One region of the Oceanicella sp. genome, then DNA from elsewhere that is predicted to be linked to it. Evidence: riboswitches for the same ligand, from Rfam matches in the RefSeq annotation. Region 1 holds a riboswitch; each other region holds the start of a gene.
The links. Region 1 has a riboswitch for cobalamin ahead of AC1HC7_RS08905 (energy-coupling factor ABC transporter permease). Riboswitches for the same ligand answer to the same signal wherever they lie in the genome.
Positions count from the first base shown of each region.

Region 1 (3,266 bases):
TCGTCGCCGACAGCGCCGCCATCACCGAATATCTGGAGGAAACCCGCCCCGAACGCCCGCTGCTGCCCAAGGCCCCCGCCGCGCGCGCCGAAACAAGGCGGCTGGTGGCCTGGTTCGACGACAAGATGCAGGCCGAGGTGACCGCCAATCTGGTCGAGGAGCGGGTGATGAAGAAGATGCGCGGCGGCGGCCACCCCGACAGCGCCCGCATCCGCGCCGGGTCGCGCAACATGAACGTGCATCTGGAATACATCGGCTGGCTGGTGGATCAGCGCAAATGGCTGGCGGGCGAGGAACTGACCATCGCCGATTTCGCCGCCGCCGCGCATCTGAGCTGCCTCGACTACATCGGCGACGTGGACTGGCGCGTCTCGCCCCCGGCCAAGGACTGGTATGCGCGCATCAAGTCGCGCCCGGCGTTCCGCTCGATCCTGTCGGATCACCTGTCGGGCTTTCCGCCCCCGGCCCATTACGCCGATCTGGATTTTTAGGCTGCGCGCGCGCGCCGCCCCCCGTGATTCCGGCGGCGCCGCGCGGCGCCGCCGAAACGGTGGGCGCAACCGGTCGGGCCGGTCAGGCCGACAGCAGCCGGGGCGTCACCAGGCCGGACCGCTCGAGCCCGCGAACCGCCTTGGCGCCGCCCAGCACCGCCAGATCCACCAGCGGTTCGAGCACGACCACCAGCATGTAGGCGGCCCCGAAGCTGGTCACGGCGGCGACGGACTCGGCCCCGAAGCCCTGCCCGTAGAAGGCCCAGAACGCCACCCAGGCGACCACCCCGCCCTGATAGGCGGCGGACAGGGCCAGCGCCTGCCCGTAGCCCAGATCGGCGTAGCGCAGCCCCGGCGCGATGATCCGCGCCGCCAGCCCGCGCATCATGAACAGCGGAAAGATCAGCGTCGCCACGTTCATCCCGTATTGGGGCAGGTCCGCGGGCGCGAAGAACAGCCCCTGGATCAGCAGCCCTGTCGCCAGCCCGATCGCCGCCGGGCCGGCGCCGAAGATCAGGAAAAGCGTCGACCCGAGGATCAGATGCACCTCGGACACCCCGACCGGCCAGTGGGGCATCACCTCGAAAAAGCAGAACACGGCGGCGGCGGCGAGCCCGCTGCGCGCGGCGAACCCGCCGAGCCCCGCATCGCGGATGGTCTGGCGGCCGGCGCGGGCGGCAAGCCCGAAAGCCCCCGCCGCCGCGGCGTAGCCGAGCGCCGCCTTGGCGCCGACGACGAGTCCCGGTTCGATATGCATGATGGTGGTCCTTCCTTGACGCCGCGCATGCCCCGCGCGGCCTTGATGATGCGCGATGGAAGGATCGGGACGCGGCCGCGCGCCGGGCGCGACCGCGCCCGCGACGCCCTCCGCATCGCGCGCGCCAACGCTTTTCGGCCGGTCTCCGGGCTTGCGAGAAGCGGTCCCGCGACCGCCGGCGACGCCGCCTTCCCACGCATCGCGCAGTGGCATGATGGCATCGCTGTCCTCGCCCACCGTTGCGGGGGCAGCGCCGGACTGACCCGCCGGCGCGATGCGCGCGGCGGGGGTCACCGGCTTCCCGTTTCGCCCTTGGCGGCCGCGAGGCCTCGGGGCGCCGAAAGGCCCGGGCAAGGTTTCAGCGCCGGGAAGGTTCGTCAAGACCCGGAGGGCCGGCGATGACCGGACCAGACGCCGCAGCCCCGGGGGCCGAGCTGAAGGCGGCGCTGGCGGCGCAGGCAAGGCGCGAGGGTTTTGCGGCCATGGGCGTCTGCCGCCCCGACGCGACGCCGCTTGCGGCGCCGCGGCTGCGCGCCTTTCTCGACAAGGGGCGCCATGGCGACATGCAGTGGATGGCGGCGCGCGAGACCTGGCGCGGCTCCGCCGCCGCACTGTGGCCCGAGGCGCGCGCGGTGGCGATGCTGGCCGAACCCTACACGCCGCGCGACGACCCGCTGGCGCTGCTCGATCACCGGGACCGGGGCGCGATCTCGGTCTATGCGCGCAATCGCGACTATCACGACCCGCTGAAGAAACGCCTGAAACGGCTGGGGCGCTGGCTGATCGAACGGGCCGGCGGCGACATCAAGGTGTTCGTCGACACCGCGCCGGTGATGGAAAAGCCGCTGGCGGCGGCGGCGGGGCTGGGCTGGCAGGGCAAGCACACCAATCTGCTGTCGCGGGATCTGGGCAACTGGTTTTTTCTGGGCGCGATCTTCACCACGCTGGATCTGCCGCCGGATCCGCCGGGGGCGGAGCGTTGCGGGTCGTGCCGGCGCTGTCTCGACATCTGCCCGACAGCGGCGTTTCCGGCGCCGTTTCAACTGGATGCGCGGCGCTGCATTTCCTACCTGACCATCGAGCTGAAGGGCCCGATCCCGCGCCCGATGCGCCCGCTGATCGGCAACCGCATCTATGGCTGCGACGATTGCCTTGCGGTCTGCCCGTGGAACAAGTTCGCGCAGGCCGCCTCGGAGGCCGGGTATCTGGCGCGGGTGGAATTGACGCGGCCGCTGCTGGCGCAATTCGCCGGGTTGGACGAGGCCGGGTTTCGCGACATGTTCCGGGCGTCGCCGATCAAGCGCATCGGGCGCGCGCGATTCCTGCGCAACGTGCTGACCGCGATCGGCAATTCAGGCATGGAATCGCTGGCCCCGTCGGCCCGCGCCCGGCTGGACGATTCCGAACCGCTGGTGCGCGGCGCGGCGGTCTGGGCGCTGTCGCGGCTGATCCCGCGCGCCGCGCTGGCGGCGCTGGCCCGCCCGGACGCCGACCCGGAGGTCGCCGAGGAATGGCGCGCGGCGCTCGAAGACGATGCGGGCGATGACGGGCTTGGGGCGGGTGCCGCGCCCGGGTCGCCCTCGCCACGATCCGCCTGAACAGCCGGGGGCGGCGGTCGCCCGTCAGGCCCGGCGCTCGCGGCTGCGCCGCATCGGGAAGGACCCGGGCCGGCCGGCGGCGGCAAAAACGATCAGCGGCGCAGGCGGGGCGCCGGGCCAAGCGGCGCCGGCCCCAGAAACATCAGCCCGGCCTTGAAGATCAGCGGCGCCTCCAGCGCCTTGCCGTCGCTCGACAGCAGGGCGACGAAGTCCAGCCCCTGGCGCAGGGCGTCCGCCATCCCCCGGTCGATCGCCCCCGCCGCCGCCGCGGCGTCGAGCAGGGCGCGCCAATTGCGCGCGCGGAACGAGATCTTGCCGTCGGGCACGCCTTCGGCGTCGAAATCGACGCGCCCGCTTGCCTCCAGCGCCACCTCGCCCCAGTGAAACGCCGATCTGCGCAGCCAGAGCGTCTGCAACTCC
Region 1 covers NZ_JBWOMN010000064.1:57,316-60,581, reverse strand. The annotation lists gene fzlA (FtsZ-binding protein FzlA) at 1-491, shown strand, start outside; gene AC1HC7_RS08905 (energy-coupling factor ABC transporter permease) at 574-1,248, opposite strand; cobalamin riboswitch at 1,368-1,605, opposite strand; gene queG (tRNA epoxyqueuosine(34) reductase QueG) at 1,647-2,846, shown strand; gene AC1HC7_RS08895 (DUF2125 domain-containing protein) at 2,939-3,266, opposite strand, start outside.

Region 2 (3,266 bases), on a different contig from region 1:
GCGCACCAGCGGTTGCGGCAGGGCGAGGCCCGAGGTCTCGATGACGATGTGCTCGGGCGGGTCGGCGCGCCCCAGCAGCGCCTCGATGGTGGGCACGAATTCATCGGCGACGGTGCAGCAGATGCAGCCGTTGGACAGTTCCACGATGTCGCCGTCGGCGCAGGCCTCGTCGCCGCAGCCCTTCAGCAAATCGCCGTCGACGCCCTCATCGCCGAATTCGTTGATGATCAGCGCGATGCGCCGCCCGCCGGCCCGGGCCAGCAGGTTGCGGATCAACGTGGTCTTGCCGGCGCCCAGAAACCCGGTGATCACCGTCGCCGGGATTTTTTGCGCCGGGCGTTTCGCTGACTTGGCGGTCGCTGACCTGGCGGTCGGGGCCTTGGCGGTCGGGGCCTTGGCGGTTGGGGCCTTGGCGGTTGGGGCCTTGGCGGTTGGGGCGGCGGCGCGCGGCGCGCCGTCGCCCCGGGCGGGCTTCAGGTCATCCATGGGCGGGTTGCGCCGCTGTCAGATTGCCGCGCCGCGCCCAGATCCAGCCTGCCGTCGCGCCCAGCGCCAGCCAGGCGACGGCGGCGACGCCCAGCGCGCGGGCGGCGAACAGCCCGGCCAGCTCCGGCGGCGCGACCCCCGTGAATTCGGCCGGGTGCGGCGCGCCGATGACATGGGGGAGCGCGATCAGCAGCACGCCGCCGAAGCGCCAGAATCCGCCGCCATAGGCCAGCGCCGCGATGCCGGCGACGCTCAGCGCCACCGTGCTCAGCCACCAGACCTGGCGCGTTTCCAGCGCCGCGGCCGAGGCTCCGGGGACCTCCGGCGCCAGCCCCATGGCCGGAAACAGCTGCACCGCGAGGAACCCCGCCATGCCCCAGAGCAGCCCCTGCGCCGCGTCGACGGATCGGGCGCCCATGCGCTCGGCAATGGCGAAGCCCGCGGTCATCAGCAGCGCGAAGCCGCTCATGCTGAGCACCGCGACCAGCGCCGAATAGCCAAGCCGGGTCACGTCGAAGCCCTCGCCGGCGGGCGCCGGGCCGTGGGAATGGGCGTGGCCGTCCTCGGCGATCTGCGCCGCGCCGCCGGCGGTTTCGGCGCCGGCGAAATGGGTTTTCACGCCGGTCTCGTAAAGCTCCGCCTCGAGTATCAGCGGCACGGTCATGGTCTGGTGCAGGAATGCCATGAGCACGCCCGCAGCCACGCCGGCGAACAAGGCGCTGGCGAACAGGGTTTTCAACATGTGACTACCTTTTCAGGCCGGATCGGGGCGTCGGGCGCCGCGCGACCGGCTGTTTGCGCATGACCAGCCCCGCGGCCCGGCGCGCGTGGCGACCGCCCCCCCCTGGCGCGGCGGTCCCGCCGGATTCCCGCGCAGAAGCTGAGGGCAGGGGCTGGCGGCAGGGGCTGGCGACGGGGCTGGCGGCAGGGGCTGGCGGCGGGGCTAGTGGCAGGGGAACGCCACCGAGTGGCGCGTGTCATGGGCGGCGTCATGCACGGTGTCCGAAGCGGCGAAGCCCGCGCCGAAAATCAGGATCCCGCCGACCAGAAGCGCGGAAACGATGGCCGTGAGGCTGGTTTCCGCGTGGGTCGGGGCGGCAATGCTGGCAGTGGTCATGTCGTTCTCCTGTCCCGTCACACCCGACGGGGTTTGGGTTGCGCGCGACATGGCAGGTCTCCTGGCTGATGGATCGGCGGCGCCCCCTTGCGGGGGGCGTCCCGGCGGCCTCGCCTTCCCGCCCCGGGGGGCAGTGGCTTTGCTGAGGCGCGCCATCCACATACAGTCGCGGGGGCGGCTGCGGCTGGGGGCCCCCGGCTTGGGTCGGCCCGTTCCGCATTCCCGTTTTAATCCGGCGGGCGTTTCAGAACGTCCGCGCGGGAACCATGTCAGTCCCTCCACATGCCCGGCTGGCGCGTCGCCTGTCAAGTTCGGAACGCGGCGTTTCAGGGCGTGTTCGCGCCTATTGCGCCGGGCGGCCCGGCGCGCGGTCGCCGGCATGGCGCAGGGCCCAGTCCAGCGCCTCGGCCACGGTCTCGACGCCGCCCCCGGGCGGCGGCGGCGGGCGGGCGATCATGTGCACGCGGATGGCGAGCGTGCGCGCCGCGTCGAGCCGGGCGCGCGCCGGGCCGCCGGAATCGCGGGTCAGCAGATGGGTTATGGCTTCGGCGCGCATCAGCGCGATCTCCGCCGCCTCGTCAAAGGGCGGGCGGGCGTGGATCAGGCGCAGGCCGGCGGGCGGGGGCGGCCCGGCGACCGGGCCGATGACGCGGGCGAGGATCGCCGCATTCGCCGCCATGTCCGCGCCGCCAAGGGCGCGTTCGATCGCCGGCAGCGACCGCCCGCCGGTGGCGGCCAGCGCCCGCGCGCCCGGCGGCAGCCCCGTCACCGCCGCCTCCAGCGTCGGGAACCGGCGCCAGGGCGGCGCGGTGTCCGGCGGTTCGCGCCAGGGCGGCCGGCGCAGGGTCAGGCGCGGCAGGTCGAGCGCCGCGCAGACCCGCGCGGCGCGGGCGCTGATGCGTTCGGCGAAGGGGTGGGTGGCGTCGATCACCGCAGTGATCCCGGCGTCTCGCAGCCGCGCCGTCATCGCCGCCTCGCCGCCAAAGCCGCCGCGCCACGTCTCGACGGCCAGCGGGCGCGGGGCGGCGGTGACCCCGGCCAGCGAGGCGACGCATGGCGCGCGCGCGGCGGCCAGCGCGGCAACCAGGTCGCGCGCCTCCGCCGTGCCCGCCAGCACCAGCAGCGTCATGGCCTGCGCGCGGGCGGGGCGGCGCCGGGGGCGACATCGGCGCCGGGGGCGGGGGCCGCGACGCGGGCGAAAACCTTGCCCTCGCGGTCGATCACCACCGCCTCCAGCGCCACCGGCGCGTCGCGCAGCACGCCGCGCGCGGCGGCGATCACGCCTTCGGCCACCGCGCGCGCCAGATCGGGGCCGGCGTGGCCCAGCGCCTCCAGCGCGGTGTTGGCGGCGCGCACCGGCGCCGGGTCGGCGCCCGCGGCCCGCGCCATCGCCGCCAGCCGTTCGAAATCCACCTGGCTGCGGGCGGAATGCAGGTCCATCGCCCCCTGCGCCAGTTTCGTGAGCTTGCCAATGCCCCCGGCCAGCGTCAGCCGCGCCACCGGGTTGGCGCGCAGGTATTTCAGCAACCCCCCGGCGAAATCCCCCATGTCGAGAAACGCCGATCGCGGCAGATCGGGATAGAGCCGCGCCGCCGCCGCCTCGGACGTCGCGCCGGTGGCCCCCACCACATGCGTCGCGCCCATGGCCCGCGCCACATCGACG
Region 2 covers NZ_JBWOMN010000016.1:70,570-73,835, forward strand. The annotation lists gene cobW (cobalamin biosynthesis protein CobW) at 1-486, opposite strand, end outside; gene AC1HC7_RS02730 (CbtA family protein) at 479-1,228, opposite strand; gene AC1HC7_RS02735 (CbtB domain-containing protein) at 1,430-1,603, opposite strand; cobalamin riboswitch at 1,638-1,887, opposite strand; gene AC1HC7_RS02740 (precorrin-6A/cobalt-precorrin-6A reductase) at 1,947-2,732, opposite strand; gene AC1HC7_RS02745 (cobalt-precorrin-5B (C(1))-methyltransferase) at 2,729-3,266, opposite strand, start outside.
Region 2: another riboswitch for cobalamin. It lies ahead of AC1HC7_RS02735 (CbtB domain-containing protein); the one in region 1 lies ahead of AC1HC7_RS08905 (energy-coupling factor ABC transporter permease).

Region 3 (3,266 bases), on a different contig from region 1:
ATGTTCGTCGCCATGCTGGAGCGCGCCGAGGCCGGCGGCCATGACCTGTCCTCCCTGCGCACCGGGATCATGGCCGGCGCGCTGTGCCCGATCGAGACCATGCACGGCGTGATCGAGCGCATGAACATGGCCGAGGTGACGATCTGCTACGGCATGACCGAAACCTCGCCGGTGTCCTTCCAGAGCTTCGTCGACGATTCCATCGAAAAGCGCTGCGCCACTGTGGGGCGCATCCACCCGCATCTGGAGGTGAAGATCATCGACGACTCCGGCGCCATCGCCCCCATCGGATCGCCGGGCGAGCTGTGCACGCGCGGCTATTCGGTGATGCACGGCTACTGGGACGATCCGGAAAAGACCGCCGAGGCGATCGATGGCGGCGGCTGGATGCGCACCGGGGATCTGGCGGAGCTGGACGCGGAAGGTTTCTGCACCATCGTCGGGCGGCTGAAGGACATGATCATCCGCGGCGGCGAAAACATCTACCCGCGCGAGATCGAGGATTTCCTGCGCCGCCATCCGGATGTGGGCGATGTTCAGGTTTTCGGCGTGCCGCATCAGCGGCTTGGCGAGGAGGTCTGCGCCTGGGTCACGCCCGCGCCGGGCGCCGCGCCGGACGCGCAGGCGCTGCGGGATCACTGTCAGGGCCAGATCGCCCACTACAAGATTCCCAGACATATCCGCATCACCGACGAACTGCCGATGACGGTCACCGGCAAGCCGCAGAAATTCCTGATGCGCGACTGGATGATCGAGAACTGGAAGGATTTCTGACGCGCCATGTCTGACGCGCCATGTCTGACGCGCCGGGGTCGCCGCCCCGGCCCATAATCCTGTTGACGCCGGCGAACCCGCTGGCTTAGCTGGCGCCAGCTTTGGTTCCTACCCGCCCACGGGCGGATGGATGAAAAGGGAACACGGTGCGGATGCCCCCGACGGGGCCAATGCCGTGGCTGCCCCCGCAACTGTAAGCGGCGAGCCCTGCTTCCAAACGCCACTGACCGCGCAGGTCGGGAAGGCGAGGCAAGGGCCCCGACCCGCGAGCCAGGAGACCTGCCAAGGCCATCACCCTTCCGTGACGCGGGGCGCGTCGTCGGGGCGGTTTCTTCCGCAGCGGTGAGTCTGAATGGCCTTTGGCGGGGTCGGGCTCTCGGGGTCTCTCTCTCTCCATCGGCGCGATGCAACCGATGCGGCGGGCCCCCGCCCGCCGGAGGGGAATGACCATGAGAAAACTTTGCTGCGCATTCGCGGCCCTGTCCGCGATTCCGGTCCTTGCGAGGGCGGAGGAGCCGCTGGCGCTCGGCGAAATCCTGGTGTCGGGCGGGCAGAGGCCGATCGCCGCCGACGCCTATGGCCGGGCCAGCAGCGTGGTGACCGCCGAAGACATCGAACGCCGCCAGATCCGCGACGCCGCCGAGGCCCTGCGCGCGTTGCCCGGGGTCGCGGTCAACCGGTCGGGCGGGCCTGGCGGCCTGACCCAGATCCGCCTGCGCGGCGCCGAGGGCAACCACGTGCTGGTGCTGATCGACGGCGTCGAGGTCTCGGCCGCGCAGACCGGAGAATACGATTTCGCCGGGCTGCTCGCTGCCGATATCGAGCGCATCGAGGTGCTGCGCGGCCCGCAATCGGCGCTTTACGGCTCCAACGCCGCCGCCGGCGTGATTTCCATCGTGACCCGGCGTGGCCCGCGCGGCGGCTTCGCTGCAGGCGGCGCGGCCGAGGGCGGATCCGGCGCCGCGGGGCTGGCCTCGGCCTATCTGCGCGGCGGCAATGACCGCTTTGACCTGTCGCTGTCGGGCGCCTATCGGCGTGACGGCGGCTTTGACGTCAGCGACAGCCCCGGGGGCGAGGATGACGCGGATCGCAACCTGACCCTGAACGCCAGGGCCAGCGTCACGCCGTTTGACGATCTGTCGCTGGGCGCCTCGTTCCGGCTCGTCGATCGCGATTCGGAGTCCGACCAGTTCAATTTCGGCGCCGCCGAGCGGGCCGGGCTGGTGAGCGACGCCGACAATTCGCTGCGCCAGCGCGAGGTTTTCGCATCGCTGCACGGGCGGCTCGACAGCTTCGGCGGGCGCGTCCGGCATGGCGCGCGGCTGAACTACACCGATGTGAGATCGAAAAACCTCACCAACGCGGCGCCCAGCGCCGATGTGGCCTCCAGCCGCCTGAAAGCGGCGTATCAGGCCAGCGTCGCCATTGACGCGCCGACGCTGGACGCCGCGCGGCACAGCCTCGCGCTCGCCGTGGAATGGGAGCGCGAGCGCTTCGAGAACGTCGATCCGGCGCTGGTCTTCAACCCGTCGCAACTGGCGCGGCAGACCCGCGCGTTGTTCGGCGTCGCCGGGGAATACCGGGGCAGGTTCCTCGACGATCTCGACGTGCAGATCGGCTTGCGCTACGATCTGAACGATGATTTCCAGGACGCCTTCACCTACAGCGCCGGCGCGTCCTATCTGCTTGAGGCCACCGGCACGCGGTTTCACGGCAGCTTCGGCAAGGGCGTCACCAACCCGACCTTCTTCGAACAGTTCGGCTTCATTCCCGCCGCTTTCGCCGGCAATCCCGATCTTGAGCCCGAGGCGAATTTCAGCTGGGACCTGGGGGTCGAGCAAAGCTTCTGGGACGATCGCGCCACGATCGACGTCACCTATTTTCAGGAACGCCTGAAGAACGAGATCGAGACCCTGTTCCCGGCCCCGGCCTTCATCGCCACGCCGGTCAACCTGGCCGGAACCAGCCGCCGGCAGGGCGTCGAGGTCGCCGGCAGCGTCGCGGTGACCGACGGCCTCAGCCTCTCGGCCGCCTATACCTGGCTCAACGCCGCAACCGCCGACGGCGGCATCGAGGCGCGCCGCCCGCGCCATGAAGGCCGGGTGTCGGCGAGCTACGCCTTCATGGGCGGCGACGCCGAGGTCACCGCGTCCGCGCGCGTGGTGATCGGCAATTACGACACCGATTTCACCGCCCCGGCCTTCGGCGCGTCGCGGGTGCGGCTCGATGACTACGCGGTGATCGACATCGCCGCCGCCTATCGGCTGAACGAAACCGTGCGGATCACCGCGCGGATCGAGAACCTCGCCGACGCCGCGTATCAGGAGGTCGACGGCTACACCGCCCGCGGCGTCACCGGTTTCGTCGGGCTGAGCGTGGCCTATTGAGGCGGCGCGCTCAGCGCAGGGCGAAGCGCATCGGAATCGCGAAGCTGAACCGGCGACCGGACAGCCCGGCGGGCGGCGCGGGGTAACGGCCCACGGCCCGGGCAG
Region 3 covers NZ_JBWOMN010000119.1:2,672-5,937, forward strand. The annotation lists gene AC1HC7_RS15770 (AMP-binding protein) at 1-774, shown strand, start outside; cobalamin riboswitch at 860-1,075, shown strand; gene AC1HC7_RS15775 (TonB-dependent receptor plug domain-containing protein) at 1,218-3,161, shown strand; partial or broken gene AC1HC7_RS15780 (TonB family protein) at 3,172-3,266, opposite strand, start outside.
Region 3: another riboswitch for cobalamin. It lies ahead of AC1HC7_RS15775 (TonB-dependent receptor plug domain-containing protein); the one in region 1 lies ahead of AC1HC7_RS08905 (energy-coupling factor ABC transporter permease).